DNA from 3 places in the Cellulomonas sp. Marseille-Q8402 genome. Region 1 is predicted to be linked to each of the others. Evidence: riboswitches for the same ligand, from Rfam matches in the RefSeq annotation. Region 1 holds a riboswitch; each other region holds the start of a gene.

What was found. A riboswitch is a leader RNA that binds a small molecule or an ion and turns the genes downstream of it on or off. The one in region 1 is predicted to bind S-adenosylmethionine.
Region 2: linked by a shared signal. The riboswitch ahead of ACWPWW_RS08895 (aminotransferase class V-fold PLP-dependent enzyme) and the one ahead of ACWPWW_RS11195 (methylenetetrahydrofolate reductase) in region 1 are both predicted to bind S-adenosylmethionine.
Region 3: linked by a shared signal. The riboswitch ahead of ACWPWW_RS01520 (LLM class flavin-dependent oxidoreductase) and the one ahead of ACWPWW_RS11195 (methylenetetrahydrofolate reductase) in region 1 are both predicted to bind S-adenosylmethionine.

Annotation. Positions count from the first base shown of each region.
Region 1 covers NZ_CBCPLX010000002.1:21,697-27,533, reverse strand. The annotation lists gene metE (5-methyltetrahydropteroyltriglutamate--homocysteine S-methyltransferase) at 37-2,781, opposite strand; partial or broken gene ACWPWW_RS11195 (methylenetetrahydrofolate reductase) at 2,846-3,262, opposite strand; SAM riboswitch class I at 3,450-3,545, opposite strand; gene ACWPWW_RS11190 (SMP-30/gluconolactonase/LRE family protein) at 3,671-4,660, shown strand; gene ACWPWW_RS11185 (DNA-3-methyladenine glycosylase I) at 4,682-5,344, opposite strand; gene ACWPWW_RS11180 (MFS transporter) at 5,613-5,837, shown strand, end outside.
Region 2 covers NZ_CBCPLX010000001.1:1,930,830-1,936,666, forward strand. The annotation lists gene ACWPWW_RS08870 (3-oxoacyl-ACP reductase) at 1-55, shown strand, start outside; gene ACWPWW_RS08875 (MaoC family dehydratase) at 52-1,008, shown strand; gene ACWPWW_RS08880 (hypothetical protein) at 1,029-1,316, opposite strand; gene ACWPWW_RS08885 (hypothetical protein) at 1,309-1,728, opposite strand; gene ACWPWW_RS08890 (pentapeptide repeat-containing protein) at 1,804-2,427, shown strand; gene ACWPWW_RS08895 (aminotransferase class V-fold PLP-dependent enzyme) at 2,489-3,874, opposite strand; SAM riboswitch class IV at 3,922-4,037, opposite strand; SAM riboswitch class I at 4,135-4,243, shown strand; partial or broken gene ACWPWW_RS08900 (DUF1737 domain-containing protein) at 4,250-4,438, shown strand; gene ACWPWW_RS08905 (rhodanese-like domain-containing protein) at 4,456-4,881, shown strand; gene ACWPWW_RS08910 (O-succinylhomoserine sulfhydrylase) at 4,878-5,837, shown strand, end outside.
Region 3 covers NZ_CBCPLX010000001.1:325,813-331,649, reverse strand. The annotation lists gene ACWPWW_RS01540 (ABC transporter substrate-binding protein) at 1-292, opposite strand, end outside; gene ACWPWW_RS01535 (amino acid ABC transporter ATP-binding protein) at 334-1,176, opposite strand; gene ACWPWW_RS01530 (amino acid ABC transporter permease) at 1,173-2,261, opposite strand; gene ACWPWW_RS01525 (GNAT family N-acetyltransferase) at 2,258-2,857, opposite strand; gene ACWPWW_RS01520 (LLM class flavin-dependent oxidoreductase) at 2,854-4,053, opposite strand; SAM riboswitch class IV at 4,203-4,316, opposite strand; SAM riboswitch class IV at 4,544-4,679, shown strand; gene ACWPWW_RS01515 (NAD(P)H-dependent oxidoreductase) at 4,699-5,247, shown strand; gene ACWPWW_RS01510 (flavin reductase family protein) at 5,244-5,810, shown strand.

The DNA.
Region 1 (5,837 bases):
TCGGCGCGAGGGGACCGGGGCGTCGGCGCGTGCGGGTCAGGCCGTCGGCACCGCCAGCGACGACCGCACGGTGCGGGTCGCCGCGAGCACGTGCTCGAGCGTCGGGGTCACCTCGGCGTACCGGCGGGTCTTCAGGCCGCAGTCGGGGTTGACCCAGAGCTGCGCGGGGTCGACCACGCGGACCGCCTCGGACAGCAGCTCGGTCACCTCGGCCTCGCTCGGGACGCGCGGGGAGTGGATGTCCCACACGCCCGGCCCGATGCCGCGGGGGTAGCCCTCGCTGGCGATGTCGCCGAGGATCTCCATCTTCGACCGGGCCGCCTCGATCGACGTCACGTCGGCGTCGAGCCCGTCGATCGCGCCGAAGATCTCCCCGAACTCGGAGTAGCAGAGGTGCGTGTGGACCTGCGTGTCCGGCCGCACGCCCGAGGTGGCGAGGCGGAACGCGGCGACCGACCAGTCGAGGTAGGCGGCGTGGTCGTCGGCACGCAGGGGCAGCAGCTCGCGCAGGGCGGGCTCGTCGACCTGCACGATCGCGGTGCCCGCGGCCTCCAGGTCCGCGATCTCGTCACGCAGGGCCAGCGCCACCTGGTTCGCGGTGTCGGCCAGCGGCTGGTCGTCGCGCACGAACGACCAGGCGAGGATCGTCACCGGGCCGGTGAGCATGCCCTTGACGGGCTTCGCCGTGAGCGACTGCGTGTACGTGGTCCACGGCACCGTGATCGGCGCGGGGCGCGAGACGTCGCCCCAGAGGATCGACGGGCGGGTGCAGCGGGAGCCGTACGACTGCACCCAGCCGTGCTGCGTGACCGCGAACCCGTCGAGGTTCTCGGCGAAGTACTGGACCATGTCGTTGCGCTCGGGCTCGCCGTGCACCAGGACGTCCAGGCCGATCTCCTCCTGCAGCGCGACGACGCGGCGGATCTCCGCCTTCATCTCGTCCTCGTACTGCGCGGCGGTGAGCTCGCCACGGCCGAACGCCGCGCGGGCCACCCGGATCTCCGGCGTCTGCGGGAACGACCCGATGGTCGTCGTCGGCAGCACCGGCAGCTGCAGGCGCTCGGCCTGCGCGGCGGCTCGGTCGGCGAACGCACCGCGCCGGAACGCCTCGGACGACAGACCCGCCAGGCGCTCGCGGACCTCGGGCCGGACGACACCCGCGGCCTCGGCGCGGGACCGGCGCGCGTCGGCCGCGGCCAGCAGCTCGGCGTGCACGGCCTCGCGGCCCTCGGTCAGGCCCGTGGCCAGCGTGACGACCTCGGCCGTCTTCTGGTCGGCGAACGCGAGCCAGGAGCGCAGCGTCGGGTCCAGCTGCGTCTCGTCCTCGACGTCGTGCGGCACGTGGAAGAGCGAGGTCGACGTGCCGATGGACACCTGGCGGGCACCCAGCCCCTCCAGGCCCTCGAGGGCACCGAGCGCCGCGTCGAGGTCGGCGCGCCAGATGTTGTGCCCGTCGACGACGCCGCCGACCAGCACCTTGCCCTCCAGGCCGGGTACCGGGCCGGCCGGGGCGGCGCCCCGGACCAGGTCGAGCGCCAGGCCCTCGACGTCCGTGCCCGCCAGCACGGGGAGCGCGTCGCGCAGGTCGCCGTACGGCGCGGCGACCAGGATCGCGGGCCGCTCGGCGGCGGGCAGCTCGGTCGCGAGCACCCGGTAGGCCTCGGCCGCGGCGCCGAGCAGCCGGTCGGCCGGGACGCCGGTCGAGTCGGACACCAGGGCCGGCTCGTCCAGCTGCACCCACGTCGCGCCGGCGCGGGCCAGGTCGCGCAGCAGCTCGGCGTACACCGGCAGCACGTCGGCCAGGCGGTCGATGGGCAGGAAGCCCTCGGGGGCGTCCTCGGTCGGCTTGGCGAGCGCCAGGAACGTCACCGGACCGACCAGCACCGGCCGGGTGAGCACGCCGTCGGCCAGCCCCTCGGCCAGCTCGCGGACCGGACGGTCGCTCGCGTACCGGAAGGTCGTCGCGGGGCCGATCTCCGGCACCAGGTAGTGGTAGTTCGAGTCGAACCACTTGGTCATCTCGAGCGGCAGGTCGTCCCCGCGGCCGCGGGCGACCGTGGAGTAGCCGGCGAGGTCGAGGCCGCCGTCGGCGGTGGTCAGGTCGGCGAACCGCTCCGGGACCGCGCCGAGGACGGCCGCGGCGTCGAGCACGTGGTCGTAGAACGAGAACGCGCTCGGGATCGCGGGCAGCGTGGTGTCCAGGCCGAGCCCGGCCAGACGGGTGCGGGTACGGCGGCGCAGGTCCGCGGCGGTCGCCTCGACCTCCTCGGCGCTCGCGCGCCCGGCCCAGAACGCCTCCAGGGCCTTCTTGAGCTCGCGGCGCGGCCCGATCCGGGGGGAGCCCAGGACGGTGGCGGCGGGGAACGGGTGGGTCTGGTGCTCGGTCATCTCTCGCCTCGGCCTGGTGGGGACAGGGGTCAGGGTGGTCGTGGGGGCCGGTTCGACGCGGCTGTGGGCGGTGGGGCCGTCTCCGCCCAGGCCGGCACCGGCGAGCAGGTCCAGCGCGGGACCGTGGGTGTTGAACGTGTACAGGTGCACGCCGGGCGCGCCGCCGTCCAGCACCGCGTGCACCAGGTCGACGCCGAGCCGGGTGCCGGCCCGGTGCCGCCGGGCGACGTCCGCGGGGTCGTCCGGGTCGAACGCGTCCAGGCGCGCCAGCACGTCCGCGGGGACCGGGACGCCGGTCGCCTGCTGGACGCGGCGCAGGCGGGCCGGGTCGGTCATCGGGATGATCCCCGGGACGATGGGGATGGTCACCCCCGCGTCGCGGGCCAGCGTCACCAGGCTCGGCGTACGACCCGGCGTCGTAGAACACCTGCGTGATCGCGAAGTCCGCACCGGCCTGCTGCTTGGCCAGCAGCGCCTCGACGTCCTGCTGCAGCGTGCCGCCCGAGCCGGCGTTGCCGCGAGGGAACGCGGCCACCGCGACGGACAGCGGCCGGGAGGCGGCGCGCACCGCCTGCGCCGGGCTCGACGCGCACCGGCGCCGCTCGATCTCCCGGAGCAGGCCCACGAGCGCGCTCGCGGTCGGCAGGCCGTCGGGGTGCGGCTCCCACGAGTGGTCGGCCGGCGGGTCGCCCCGCAGCGCGAGGAACGAGCGGACGCCCTCGTCCAGGAACTCCTCGATCGTGTCGGCCAGGTCCTCGCGCGAGGTCCCGACGCAGGTCAGGTGCGCGATCGGCGTCAGCGACGTCTCGCGCAGCAGCCGCCGGACCAGCGCGCGCGTCGTGCGGCGGGTGCTGCCCGAGGCGCCGTAGGTCACGGACACGAAGTCCGGGCGCGCCGAGGCCAGGCTCCTGCACCGTCGCCCACAGGCGCGGGGCGGCGTCCGGGTTCCGCGGCGGGAACAGGCTCGAACGACACCGTCGGGCGGTCGACCGCGCCGAGGCCGTCCGCGACCACGTCGCCGTGGCCCGGGTGCAGGGGTACGCCGGTACTGCTCATCGTCGCCTCCATCGAACCTGGCGGAAGCACCCACACCCTCCACGCGGAGGGGGTTGCTGCGACGTCGACGAGCCAGGTCTCTCGGTCGCTCTGGATGGTGCGGCAACCCTAGGACGCGTGCGGGTGGGCGTCCAGTGCCCCTGACGCGTCACGTTCTCGTGGCCCGGATCACACCGGCGGGCGCGCGCCCGTGCGGGTCCGGCGGCCCCGTGCGAGGCTGCGGGAGGTGAGCCCTCGTGACCTGCGCCGCGTCCCCCGCCCCGCCGACCGCGACCGCCTGGACGTGCGCGACCTCGTCGCCGACGCCGCCACGGGCGCGCAGGCCTGCTCGGAGAGCACCGCGCGCAGGCTCGGGGAGCGGCCGGTCTGGGACGCGCGGTCGTCCGCGCTGGTGTGGGTCGACATCGACGGCCGCGCCGTGCACCGCTGGGCCGACGGCGACCCCGCCCGGGACACCGTGCTCAGCACCACCTCACCGGTGGGCGTCGCGTGGCCGACCTCCTCGGGCGGGCTGCTGCTCGCCACGGCCGACGGCCTCGCGGTGCACGACGGCACCCGGCTCGGCCCGCTGACCCGGCCCGAGGACATGCCCGACGACTACCGGTTCAACGACGGCGGCTGCGACCCGGCGGGGCGGTTCTGGGTCTCGACCCTGCCGCGGAGCGGGTCCGCAGGTGACGGCGTCGTGCTCCGGGTGGTCGGCGGACCGGGCGGGCTCGAGGTCGACACCGCCCTCACCGGCGTCGCGCTGGGCAACGGGATCGCGTGGAGCCCGGACGGCAGCGTGCTCTACCTGACCGACACGGACGCGAAGGTCGTCCACCGGCTCCCCTACGACGTCGCGGCCGGGACGGCGGGGGAGCCGGAGCCCTTCCTCGCGTTCAGGCCCGACGGGCCCGGCCCCGACGGCACCGCGGTCGACGCCGAGGGCGGGCTGTGGATCGCCACGTACGGCGGCGGGCACGTGCTCCGGTTCGCGGCCGACGGGACGCCGCGGGGTGCGTACGCGGTGCCGGTGCCCGACGTGACCTGCCCGGGGTTCGGGCCGGCGGGGTCGGGGGCGCTGTACGTCACGACGGCGTCGAGCGGCGGGTCGTGGACCGGCGGCGACGCTCTGCCGGGGCCGGCGTCCGCCGAGGAGGAGCGGGGCGGGGCGGTGTTCCGGGTCGACGTGGACGTGGACGGGTCGCCGGTGCGGGAGTTCGCGGACGGGTGAGGTCGCGGTGCGCGCGTGGCCTCAGGCGCGCGCCAGCACCACCGGGCAGTCCGCGAGGTGGTCGTCGACCATCCCGCACGCCTGCATCGCGGCGTACGCCGTCGTCGGGCCGACGAACCGGAACCCGAGCGACTTCAGCTCCTTGGCGAGGGCGACCGACTCCGGCGTCGTCGCCGGCACGTCCGCGAAGGTCCGGGCGCGCGCTCGGTCCGCCGCCGGGGTCGCGTACGCCCAGAACAGCGCGTCGAGCGTCCGGCCCTGGGCGTGCAGGTCCAGCAGCGCCCGGGCGTTCGCGATGGTCGCCGTGATCTTGGCGCGGTTCCGGATGATCCCGGCGTCGGCCATCAGGCGCTCGACGTCGTGCTCGTCGTACGCGGCGACCACGGCGGGGTCGAAGCCGGCGAAGGCCTCCCGGAAGGCCTCGCGCTTGCGCAGCACGGTGATCCACGCCAGCCCCGACTGGAAGGCCTCGAGCGTGACCCGCTCGTAGAGGGAGCGCTCGCCGTGCACGGGCACGCCCCACTCCTCGTCGTGGTACCGCTCGTAGAGGGGGTCGCCGTCGCCGAAGCACCGGCGGCCGGCCGGGCGTGCGCCCGCGGTCGCGGCGGTCACGGGGTGCTGGACCTGGTTCTCCACCGGCGGTGCCGGCTCGGCGGGGTCCCCGGGTGCGTCGGTGCTCGTCATGGCGGCCACTCTGCCGCAGCCGTCCGACAGCCGGCCGGCTGCGTCCACCACCCACCCGGGCTCGTGACCTGGGGACGCCGTCCCAGCGGTACCACGATGTGGACGTGGGTTGTCTACCTCGTGAGACGGCGTAAGGTCGCCGGTGCGCTGGAGCACCGCGTGCGTCACCCGAGCCGGCCTGCGAGCCGACCCGGGACCACCGACGGTGGTCCCGTGCCCACAGGCCTCCCCGAGGCCTTCGCAGCCCGTCGAACCGGAGTCGTCCCGCATGTCAGCCACCGCCGTGTCCACCACCGAGCCGGCCGCACCCAAGCCGCTGAACTCGCCCTCGCGGGTCATCGCCGCGAGCCTCGTGGGCACCACCATCGAGTTCTACGACTTCTACGTGTACGCGACGGCCGCGGTCCTCGTGTTCCCGCACCTGTTCTTCCCGTCGGCCAACGAGACGACCGCCCTGCTCGCGTCCTTCGCGGTGTTCGGCGCCGCGATGGTC
Region 2 (5,837 bases), on a different contig from region 1:
TGGCGTCGCCGGGCAGGTGCTGCGGGTGTGCGGGCAGAGCATGGTGGGGCGGTGACGGCCGTCGCCGCCCCCGGGACCCGCCGCGAGGTCGAGCTGCGCGAGCCGCCCGGCCTCGGCGCGCTCTACGCCCGGGCCGGGCTCGCGTCGGGCCGCGCGGCGGTCGGCGGTCCGCTGCGCCGCGCGCTCGGCGGGGCCCCGTCCGCGCCCCGGTCCCCCGTGCTGCCCGCCGTCCTGCACCGGCTCGACGACGTCCGGCCCGACCCGGGCGCCCTCACCGCCTACCAGCACCTGGTCGGCGAGCCGGCCGGCGACGTGCTGCCGGCCGGCTACGTGCACGTGCTCGCGTTCCCCGTCGCGACCGCGCTGATCGTGCGCGCCGACTTCCCGCTGCCCGCCCTCGGGATGGTGCACCTGGCCAACCGCGTCGAGCAGCGCGAGCCGCTGCGGGTGACCGACCTGCTGGACGTCCGGGCCTGGGCGCAGGACCTGCGGCCGCACCGCAAGGGCGCGCAGGTCGACCTGGTGACGGAGGTCCGGCGCGCCGGCTCCGCGCCGGGCGACGTCCCCGCGTGGCGCGGGGTGTCCACCTACCTCGCGCCCGGCGTCCGGCTGCCGGGCGCCGCGCCCGAGGAGGCGGCCCGGGCCGAGTTCGTCCCCCCGGCCCCGACCGGGCGGTGGGCCCTCGACGCCGGGACCGGCCGCCGGTACGCGGCGGTGTCCGGCGACGCGAACCCCATCCACCTCACGCCGCTCACGGCACGGGCGCTCGGGTTCCCGCGGGCCATCGCGCACGGCATGTACACCGCCGCGCGGGCGCTGGCCGACGTCGGCGCCCGGCGCGGTGAGGCGTACACGTGGGACGTGGAGTTCGCGGCACCGGTGCTGCTGCCCTCGTCGCCCGCGGTGCGGGTGGGACGTGGCGAGGACGGGAGCGGGTGGACGGTCGTGGCGTGGGACGGGAAGCGGGGGAAGCTGCACCTGTCGGCGGCGGTGCGACCGCTGGTGTGAGGTGTGCCGGCGTACGCGCGTCAGGTGAACAGCGACCGCCACATCTGCTGCACCAGCCCGCCGCGCGTGAGGCGCTTGTGCTCCTCGTGCCAGTACCGGGCGGACTCCAGCGAGAGCCGGATGAACTCCTGCTCGCGCTCCCGCGCGCGCCGGGCGTCGTCGTGCCCGCCGGTCCGGGGCTCGAAGCGGCTGAGCTCGAGGCGCCAGAGGGCCTCGTCCCGTGCGTCCTCCTCGGCGAGCGCCTGCCGGCGCGCCGCGCGTCCGCTCGGCCTCGTGGGCCGCCTGGTGATGTCGGTCCGGTCAGTCATGTCGGTGCTCCTGCTCGTCCTCGGACCCCCCGGGCCACGCTATCGCCGCGAGCGCGACGGTCACAGGGGTGGTTGCCGCACGCCCCAGCGCCGACATCACCGGAGCCACGTCCTGCCGCCGGTCGTCGTCGGCGCGCTCGACGGCCCAGCGGTACGCGTCCCACCAGTGGGCGAAGTCGCGGTCCTCGACCTGCGCAGCCCTCGCCTGCGCGATCGAGGCCTCGGCCCGCCGTCGCTCCTCGCGGGCCATCGTGACGTCCGCGCGGATCCGCGACCGGGCCGCCGTCAGCGCGAGCACCGCGGCGACGACCGCCGCGACCGCGGCTGCGCCGGGCGACAGCAGGAACGCACCCACCCACTCGGCCGGGCCGGCCGAGTGCGCACCCGCTGCGATGACGTCCCGCATCTCCATGCCAGCACGCTACGGCGGCGCGGACCGCCGGCGGCCGTCGTCCACAGGCTCGATCCGGGATGCCACCCTGGTCCCATGACCACCCCGCCCGAGGACACGCTGGAGCTCTACGCCGGACCGCTCGAGCCGGAGGGCGACTACGACCGCCTCCTGCTCGACGGCCACGACCTGGCGGGGGTCGACGCCGAGAGCAGCCGGTTCATCGAGTGCCTGCTGCGGGGCTGCGACCTCGACGGCGCGACGGTCGACCACGCGCACCTGGTGGACACCACGCTGGCGGACTGCCGCGCCGGCACGTTCCGCGCCCGGTCCGGGACGTGGCGGGACGTGACGCTGCGCGACTGCCGGTTCGGCGCGCTGGAGGCGTTCGGCGGCTCGTGGGACCGGGTGACCGTCGAGGGCGGCAAGATCGACTACCTCAACCTGCGGGACTCGCGGGTGCAGGACGTGCGGCTGGTCGGCTGCACCATCGGGGACCTGGACCTGGCGGGCGTGAAGGCCGCGCGCGTCCGGTTCGAGGGCTGCCGGATCGGCCGGCTGGACGTCACGCGGGCCCAGCTGCGGGAGGTCGACCTGCGTGGCGCGGACCTCGCCGGGCTCGACGGCACGGCGGGGCTGAAGGGCGCGACGATCAGCAACCAGCAGCTGCTGGAGCTGGCGGGGGCGCTCGCCGCGCACCTCGGCGTGACGGTGCGCTGAGGCGGTCCGGGCCGGCCTGCCCCCCGCTCGGGCCGACCCGGACCGCGTCTGCGGGGAGGCCTCAGTCCTCCACGGCCGGACCGCACGCGGCGGCGGCGGTCGCGGCGATGGTGTCGATGCCCGACACCGCCGGCCGCGGGCGGGTGTCCCCCGCCACGGTCCAGCAGCCGTCGACGACCTCGTACGCGGCGCGCGGGCCGTCGGTGACGAACGCCCGCAGGCCCGCGAGCAGCCGGTCGACCGTCTCGGCCGTGGTGCCGACGCCGACCGAGGCGCGGATCGCGCCGCCGGAGACGCCGACCCGCGCCAGCAGCGGGTGCGCGCAGAACCGCCCGTCGCGCACGCCGATGCCGTGCTCGGCGGACAGGTACGCCGCCACCAGCCCGGCGTCGTGGTCGCCCACGGTGAACGCGACGACGCCGACCGGGTCGCTGGAGTCCGACCACAGCCGCAGCACGCGCGCACCGGGGACGTCCGCGAGCCCGGCGACGAGGCGGTCCCGCAGCGCCTGCTCGTGCGCGGCGAGCGCACCGGCCGGCAGTGCGGCCAGGGTGTCGCACGCCTCGGCGAGCGCCACCGCGCCGAGCACGTTGGGCGAGCCGCCCTCGTGCCGGGCCGGCGCGGGCTGCCAGAGCGTCCGGTCGGTGCGGACGTCGCGCACCGCGCCGCCACCCGCGAGGTACGGGGTGCCCGTGTCCAGCCAGTCGCGCCGGCCGATCAGGGCACCCGCGCCGAACGGGGCGTACGTCTTGTGGCCGGAGAACGCGACGTAGTCGACGCCGCTGGCCGCGAGCGAGAACGCCCGGTGCGGCAGCAGCTGCGCGCCGTCGACCGCCACCCGCGCACCGGCCTCCTGCGCCAGCGCGACCACGGAGGCGATCGGCAGCGCCTCCCCGGTGACGTTGGACGCGCCGGTGACCGTGACCAGGGCGTACGGCTGCCGGGCGAGCTCGTCGCGCAGCGCCGTCAGCGTCGCGGCCACGGTCGGCGCGGCGGGCAGGATCGTCGCCGTCCGGCCGGACCCGCGCACGGAGCGGACCCAGGGCAGCAGGTTGGCGTGGTGCTCGACGTCGAGGACCAGGACCCGGCCGCCGTCCGGCACGCAGCCGGCCAGCAGGTTGAGCGCGTCGGTGGTGTTGCGCGTGATGACGGTGACGTCGTCCGCGCGTGCCCCGACGAACCGCGCGACCGCGGCCCGCGACGCCTCGTACAGCGCGGTGGACACCTGCGACAGGTACCCGGCGCCGCGGTGCACGGACGCGTACAGCGGCAGCACCTCGACGACGCGGGCGGCGACCTGCTCGAGCGCGGGTGCGGACGCCGCGTAGTCGAGGTTGGCGTACGGCACGGACCGGCCGTCGACCAGCGGGACGGGCGTGTCGCCGCCGACGACGGGCAGGAGAGCGGTCTGGGCCGGTGCACACGAGGTGGTTCCGGTGACGGACATGGGAGTACCCCCGAACGATCGGTGGGGAGCCCGTCACGGACCGGGCGACCCCGCGCTTGCCGGCCGCCGAACGGCGGTCGACCAGGTCGTCACCCGGGGCACCCCGCCGCGGAGGGAGGGTTGCCGGCCAGCGAGCCGGGGCTTGACGCTGGCGCTCATGACCTGCGTCGAGGATGGGACGGCCGCCGCGGACGTGTCAACCGCGGTCCACGGACCGGTCCGGGTGAACCGCGCCGCGGCGGTGATGGCGTAGCATCGCCGCACCATCCAGAGCGGCTGAGAGATCTGGCTCGACGACGCCGCAGCAACCCGCGGACCTGGGCAGTTGCCGGGCCCGGCCGAGGGTGCTTCCGCCAGAACCGATGGAGGACACGCATGACCGACACCGACGACCGCCTGCGCTACCGCCTGCTCACCGGGCCGGACGACCGCACGTTCTGCGAGCGGGTGAGCGCGGCGCTGGCCGAGGGCTACGAGCTGCACGGCAGCCCCGCCGCGACCTTCGACGGGCAGCGGGTGGTGGTGGCGCAGGCCCTGGTCCTGCCGGCCGCGACCTCCGGCAGCGCCCAGGTGCGTCCGCTGTGAGCGCGCCCTACGCGGGTGACCTCACCCCGCAGGAGGCCTGGGACCTGCTGCTGTCCGACGACCGCGTCGTCCTGGTGGACGTCCGGACCGAGGGCGAGTGGCAGTCGGTCGGCGTGCCCGACACCGCGGACGCCGGCGAGGGCCGCACGGCCTTCGTGCAGTGGACGGACGGGTTCGGCCGCCCCAACCCGCGGTTCCTCGACGAGCTCGCGGACGCCGGCGTGACGGCCGACGACCCGCGCCCGGTCGTGTTCCTGTGCCGGTCGGGTGTGCGCTCGGTCGCCGCGGCCAGCACCGTCACCGCCGCCGGCCTGGGCCCGGCGTACAACGTGCTGAGCGGGTTCGAGGGCGACGTCGGCCCCGACGGGCAGCGCGGGCACTGGGGCTGGCGCGCCGCCGGCCTGCCCTGGCGCGAGGCGTGAGCGGCGACGCCGGGACGGCTCCCGGCCCGGCGGCCTGGCGCGACGACCGCCTGCCGCTGGAGGGGCTGCGCCCGGACACGCTCGCCGTCCGCGGCGGCAGCGTGCGCACGCCGTTCCAGGAGACGTCCGAGGCGCTGTTCCTCACCCAGGGCTACGTCTACGCCCACGCCGCGGACGCCGAGGCGGCGTTCGCGGGCGAGGCCGACCGGTTCCTCTACTCGCGGTACGGCAACCCGACGGTGTCGACGTTCGAGGAGCGGCTGCGCCTGCTCGAGGGCGCCGAGGCCTGCTACGCCACCGCGTCCGGCATGTCCGCGGTGTTCACCGCCCTCGCCGCGCTGGTCCGCTCCGGGTCGCGCGTCGTCGCGGCGCGGGCGCTGTTCGGGTCGTCCGTGGTGATCTTCGACGAGATCCTCGCGAAGTGGGGGGTGCGCACCGACTACGTCGACGGCCACGTCCCGTCGCAGTGGGAGGAGGCGCTGGCGACCCCGGCGGACGTCGTGTTCTTCGAGACGCCGTCCAACCCGATGCAGGACCTGGTCGACATCGCCACGGTCAGCCGCCTCGCGCACGCCGCCGGCGCGGTCGTCGTGGTCGACAACGTGTTCGCCACCCCCGTGCTGTCCCGCCCGCTGCTGCTCGGCGCCGACGTCGTCGTGTACTCGGCGACCAAGCACATCGACGGGCAGGGGCGCGTGCTCGGCGGGGCGATCCTCGGCTCCGACGCGTTCGTGCACGGCCCGGTGCAGACCCTGATCCGGAACACCGGGCCGTCGTTGTCCGCGTTCAACGCGTGGGTGCTGCTCAAGGGGCTGGAGACGCTGTCCCTGCGCGTCCGGCACCAGACGGCCTCGGCGCTGACCCTGGCCGGCTGGCTGGAGCAGCACCCGGCGGTGGCGCAGGTCCGGTACCCGTACCTCCCGTCGCACCCGCAGCACGCGCTGGCGCTCGCGCAG
Region 3 (5,837 bases), on a different contig from region 1:
CGACGTACGCGCTGACCGCGACGGTGAACGTGTCCTTGTCGGCGAGCTCCGGCGGGAGCAGCGCGATCGCGTCGGGGTTCTCGGTGGTGCGGATCCGGTCCTGCTCGGGCGAGGTGTCGACCTCGAGCCCGGCTGCCTCGGCGGCGGCCTGCAGCTCGTCGCCGACCTCGCCGTTCTCGGCGGCGTCGGAGGTCCCGCCGCAGGCGGCGAGCAGGGCCAGGACCGGGAGGGCGGCCAGGGCGGCGCGCACGGGTCGGCGCCGCAGGACCGGGCGCGTCGTGGTGGTGGTCATCGGGAGGTACCTCTCGGGGAAGGGGTGAGGGGAGGAAGGAGTCAGCGGACCTTGTCGAGGAACGCGCGGGTGCGGGCGTGGGCGGGCGCGGTGAGCACCTGGGCCGCGGGGCCCTGCTCGACGACGACGCCGGCGTCCATGAACACGACGGTGTCGGCCACGTCGCGGGCGAACCCGACCTCGTGGGTGACGACCACGAGCGTCGTGCCGCCGTGCGCGAGCCCCTGGATGACGGCGAGCACCTCGCCGACCAGCTCGGGGTCGAGCGCGGACGTCGGCTCGTCGAACAGCAGCAGCGACGGCCGCATCGCCAGCGCCCGGGCGATGGCGACGCGCTGCTGCTGGCCGCCGGACAGCTGCCGGGGCCGCGCGTCCGCCTTGTCGGCCAGGCCGACGCGGGCGAGCAGCGCCCGGGCCTCGGCCTCGACCTCGGTGCGGTCGCGGCCCTGCGCCGAGACGGGCGCCTCGACGACGTTCTCCAGCGCGGTCAGGTGCGGGAACAGGTGGAAGTTCTGGAACACGAACCCGATGCGGGTGCGCTGGCGCAGCACGTCGCGCTCGGTGAGCTCGCGCAGCACCGGCCCGCGTCCGCGGCGACGGGTCCGCTGCTGCGCGTACCCGATCACCTCGCCGTCCAGCGCCACGAATCCGCGGTCGGGCCGCTCCAGGTGGTTGATCAGCCGCAGCAGCGTCGACTTGCCGGAGCCGGACGGGCCCAGGATCGCGGTGACCTCGCCCGGCCGGACCTCGAGGTCGACGTCCCGGAGCACCTCGAGCGTCCCGTAGGACTTGTGCAGGCCGTGGATCTGCAGGTGGCCGCCGGCGGGGCGGGCGTCGGGCGCGGCGATCGGGGCGATCGCCGTCCGGGGCAGCGTGGTGGTCATGCCGGGCCTCCGTCGCGCGGGGTCTCGAGGTGGGCGTCCCGGCGTGCGCCGGCGCGGGTGAGGTGGCCGCGCCGCGTGCCGGCGGGTCCGGACAGGAACGACGGCGGCAGGTCGGCGGGCAGCGGCCGACCGGTCGCCCGCGCGGCGGCGACGCCGAGCGTCCACCGCAGCCGCTGGAACGGCGTCGGCGGCAGGGTGCGCAGGGCGCCCTTCGCGTGGTGCCGCTCCAGGTAGTACTGGGCGACGGTCAGCACCGTGGTGGTCGCGAGGTACCACAGGGCCGCGACGATCAGCAGCGGGACGACCCGCTGGTTGCGGCCGTAGATCACGCCCACCGTGTAGAACAGCTCGCCGTACGCCAGCACGTAGACCACGGACGTGCCCTTGAGCAGGCCGATGATCTCGTTGACCGACGTCGGGACGACCGTGCGCATGGCCTGCGGCAGCACGATCCGCAGCTGCTGCCGGGCGCGCGGGATGCCGAGCGCCGCGGCGGCCTCGTGCTGCCCCTGGTCGACGCCGAGGATGCCGGCCCGCACGATCTCCGCCGAGTACGCCGCCTGCGACAGCCCGAGGCCCAGCACCGCGGCGCCGAACTTGTCGACCACGTCCAGGGTGTCGAACGCGAGGAACGGCGGTCCGAACGGGATGCCCAGCGACAGCTCGGGGTACAGGTACGCGAGGTTGTACCAGAGCAGCAGCTGCAGGATCAGCGGCACCGACCGGAACACCCACGAGTACGCCCAGGACACCGAGCGCAGCAGCGGCGACCGGGACAGCCGCATGAGCGCGAGCACCGTGCCGAGCCCGAACCCGATCACCGCCGCGACGGCCGTGAGCCGGATCGTCGCCCACACGCCCTGCAGCACCGACGGCCAGGTCAGGTACTGCGCGACGACGTCCCACTCCCACTGCGGGTTGGTCAGCAGGGAGCTGAGCACCATCGCGAGCAGTACGGCTACGCCGGCCGTCGCGACCCAGCGGCCGGGGTGCCGGGCGGGCAGCACCGGCAGGTCGGCCAGCGCCGTGGCGGTCGCCGGCGGGCCCGCGGGCGGCTCGACCACGACGGCTGCCGGGGCGCTCACCGCTGCACCAGCCACTTCTCGAAGGCGTGCGGCACGAGCTCGCCCGGGTAGTCGGCCGGCTCGAACAACGGCGTGTAGCCCGCCGCGAGGTACAGGCCGACCGCCTCGGGCTGACGGGGACCGGTGGTCAGGTACAGCCGCGGGTACCCCCGGGCGGCCGCGCGCGCCTCGAGCTCGTCGAGCACCACGCGGGCCAGGCCGCGGCGCCGGTGCTCGGCGTGCGTCCAGATGCGCTTGAGCTCGGCGGTCGGCACGGCGGGTGCGCCGTCCGCGTCGCGGGCAGCGGGGTCGGCGAGGCGCGCGGCGTCGCCGTGCTCGGGCTCGGTCCGCCGGCGGAAGGCCCCGCCGGCCACCGGCGCGCCCTCCTCCAGGACGAGCACGAGCTCGCCGTCCGGGGGCGCGATCTCGTCGGCGCCGTCGTGCTGCAGCTCGTCGCGCAGCTGCGCCGGCGTCAGCAGGCCGGTGTAGCGGGTGCTGTACTCGTGCGCCAGGCCGTCCAGCAGCGGGCCCACCAGCGGGTCCTGCAGGCGGACCGCGCGCACGGTCAGCCGCGCCGGGTCGGCCGGCCGCGGGTGCGGCAGGCTCGTCGTGGTCATCGGGTCACCTCGATCGGGTGAAGGGGTCGGACGTCGGACTGGCGGGGCCGGTCGGGCGGGGCGGGCGGGGCGGGCCGGAGCCGGAAGAGGCCCGCCTGCTGCAGCGCGGGGACGACGCGGTCGACCAGCGCGTCCAGGTCGGCCTCCGGTGACGAGGGCCGGACGACGAAGCCGTCGGCCGCGCCGGCCCGGACCCAGTCCGCGGCGACACCGGCCAGGTCCGCCCCGGTGCCGGCGAGCACCAGCGCGCGGTCCCCCGCCCGGCCGGGCTCGGCGTCGCCGGGACGCTCGACGGCGCGGACGAGGTCGAGGCGGGCCGCGGCGCTCGCCCGGTCGTCGGCGAGCGCGACGTCGACGTCCGCCAGGACCCGCACGGCGTCCGCGCGCCGGCCGGCCGCCGTCGCGGCGGACCGCACCAGCTGCCGCAGGCGGGCACCGCTCGCCGGGTCGGGGACGGCCACCCGCGCCACGTCGGCGTACCGGCCCGCGACCGCCGCGCCTGCCGGCCCGGTCACGGGGACCACGACGAGCGGGCGGACACCGGCGCCGGGCGCGGGCGCGGCCGCCGCCCGGCCGCGCACCGCGAACCGGATGCCCTCGTGGTCCACCCGGTACCGCCCCTGCCCGTCGCGCCGGACGGCCCCGGCGTCCTGCCCGCCGTCCCACGCCGCGACGACGGCGGCGAGCGCGGCCGCGGCGTCGGCCGCCCAGGCGGCGTCGTCGGCCTCGTCCCGGTACCCGGCCGGCGCCGCGAGCTGCCAGCCCGCGAGGGCGCCGGCCCGCTGGACGCCGCGGATCGCGGCCGCCAGGTGCGCCGGCTCGACCTCGCGGTGCGCCACGCCGGCGACCAGCGCGGTCTGCGACGCGAGCGGTGCCACGCGGGCGGCGGCCACGGCGGCGTCGAACCGGCCGGGCACCTGGCGCCGGCCGGGGTGCAGCAGCAGCGCGTCGCCGAGCACGACCAGGTCGAGCAACCCGCGGTCGGCGCGGTGCACCAGCCGGGCGAGGCGCTCGCCGTCGAACGGGCGCGCCGCCACCGTGGCGAGCGGCCCGTGCTCACCCGGGCGCGCGCCGACCGCGCTGAGGTCGACGCCGAGGACGACGTGCGTCGCGCCGAGGTCGGGCGGCTCGTGCGGCGGGTCGTGCGGCTCGTGCGGCACAGCGGCTCCGGCCGGGCTCGGGGAGGAGGCGGGCATGACGGCTCCGTTCGGGGACGGCGGTGCCCCGCGTCGCGCCCGGCCGGCCGGCCGGGGACGGCCGGCCGTGCTCGCGCAGGGAGAGCGGGTGCGCGGGCGGCGCCACCGTGCTCCGGATCATGCGATCTCCTCCTGCGCCCGCCGGGGCGGGCTCGCGCGTTGCCCGCTGCCGGTCGGCAGCGGACCTGGTCCTCACCCGGGGCACCCACCCACGCGGGGGTTGCCGTCCGACGAGCCGGGGCTTGGTGTCGGAGCTCATGACCTGCCGGACCCCGCCGACGCGCTGGCTCCCCAGGGAGTCCGTCGTCGTGGTCCGGTGCCGGGGAACATACGAACCGGCGTCCGCCCGCGTCAACGAATCCGTGCCGCGTCTCGCATCGCGGAGCGTTGTCACGGGACGAAGGTCCCAGCGGGACGCACGGTCCCGGATCGTGAGAAGTCGGCGGCACCTGCTCGGTGCTGGGCCGCATCGCTGCTAGACACCCGCCCAGGTCGAGAGTCCCAGCGCCAAGCCCCGGCTCGCTGGGCAGCAACCCCACATCACGGCGGGGTGCTCCGGGAGATGACCTGGCCGTCGGCCGGACGCCCGCGAGGGTGCCCGCTCCGCCGCGCGGCAAGCGTGATCGACCCTTTGCGAGGCACTCCATGACGTCCCGTCCCCCTGCCGTCGTCGCCGTCTCCGGCAACCCGCGACCCGGCTCCCGCACCCTGCTCGCGGCCCGCGCGGCCGCCGACCGCGTCGCCGCCCTGCTCGGTGGTTCCCCCGAGGTGGCCACCGTCGACCTCGCGGAGATCGCCGGGGAGCTGCTCACCCCCGTGCACCCCGCCGCCGACGCCGCGCTGGCCCGGCTCGCCGCCGCCGACGTCGCGGTGGTCGCGACCCCGGTCTACAAGGCCTCCTACACGGGCCTGCTGAAGGCGTTCCTCGACCTGTACGGCCCCGACGGCCTCACGGGCGTCGTCGTCGTGCCGCTCGTCGTGTCCGGCAACCCCGCGCACGCGCTGGTCGGCGAGGTGCACCTGCGCCCCGTCCTGGTCGAGCTCGGCGCGGTCGTGCCGACCCGCTCGCTCACCGTCACCGAGGGGCAGCTGGCCGACCTGGACGCCGTCCTCGACACCTGGCTCGTGCGGGCCGAGCCGGCGCTGCGCCGCGCCGCCGGCGCCGACGCCGGGCTCGCGGCGGTGGCGCGGTGACCGCCGAGCGCGCCGACCTCGACGCCCTGGAGCACCTCCTGGCCGAGCAGGACGAGCCGCAGCTCGACCCGCAGCAGTTCAAGTCCGTGTTCCGCCGGCACCCCGCCGGCGTGGCCGTGGTTGCGCTGCGCCACGAGGGGCGCCCGGTCGGGTTCACCGCGACCTCGGTGATCTCCGTGTCGGCGGCGCCGCCGCTGCTGGCGTTCTCGCTGGCGTCGACGTCCTCGTCGTGGCCCGCGGTGTCCGCGGCCCCGACGCTGGCGGTCAGCTTCCTGGCCGACCACCAGGACGACGTGTCGGCCCGGTTCGCGACCAGCGGCGTCGACCGGTTCGCCGACGGCGGCTGGACGTCCCTGACCACCGGCGAGCCCGTCATCGACGGTGCCGTGTCCTGGGTGCGCGCCCGCGTGCTCCAGCGCACGCCGGTCGGCGACAGCTACCTCGTGTCCCTGCGCGCGCTGTCCTCGAGCGCCGCGGCCGACGCACCCGCCGCCGCCACGGCGTCGCCGCTCGTCTACCACGACCGCAGCTACCACCGGATCGGCGACCACTCGGCGCTCTGACGCCGCCGCGCCGCCGTCCCCCACCAC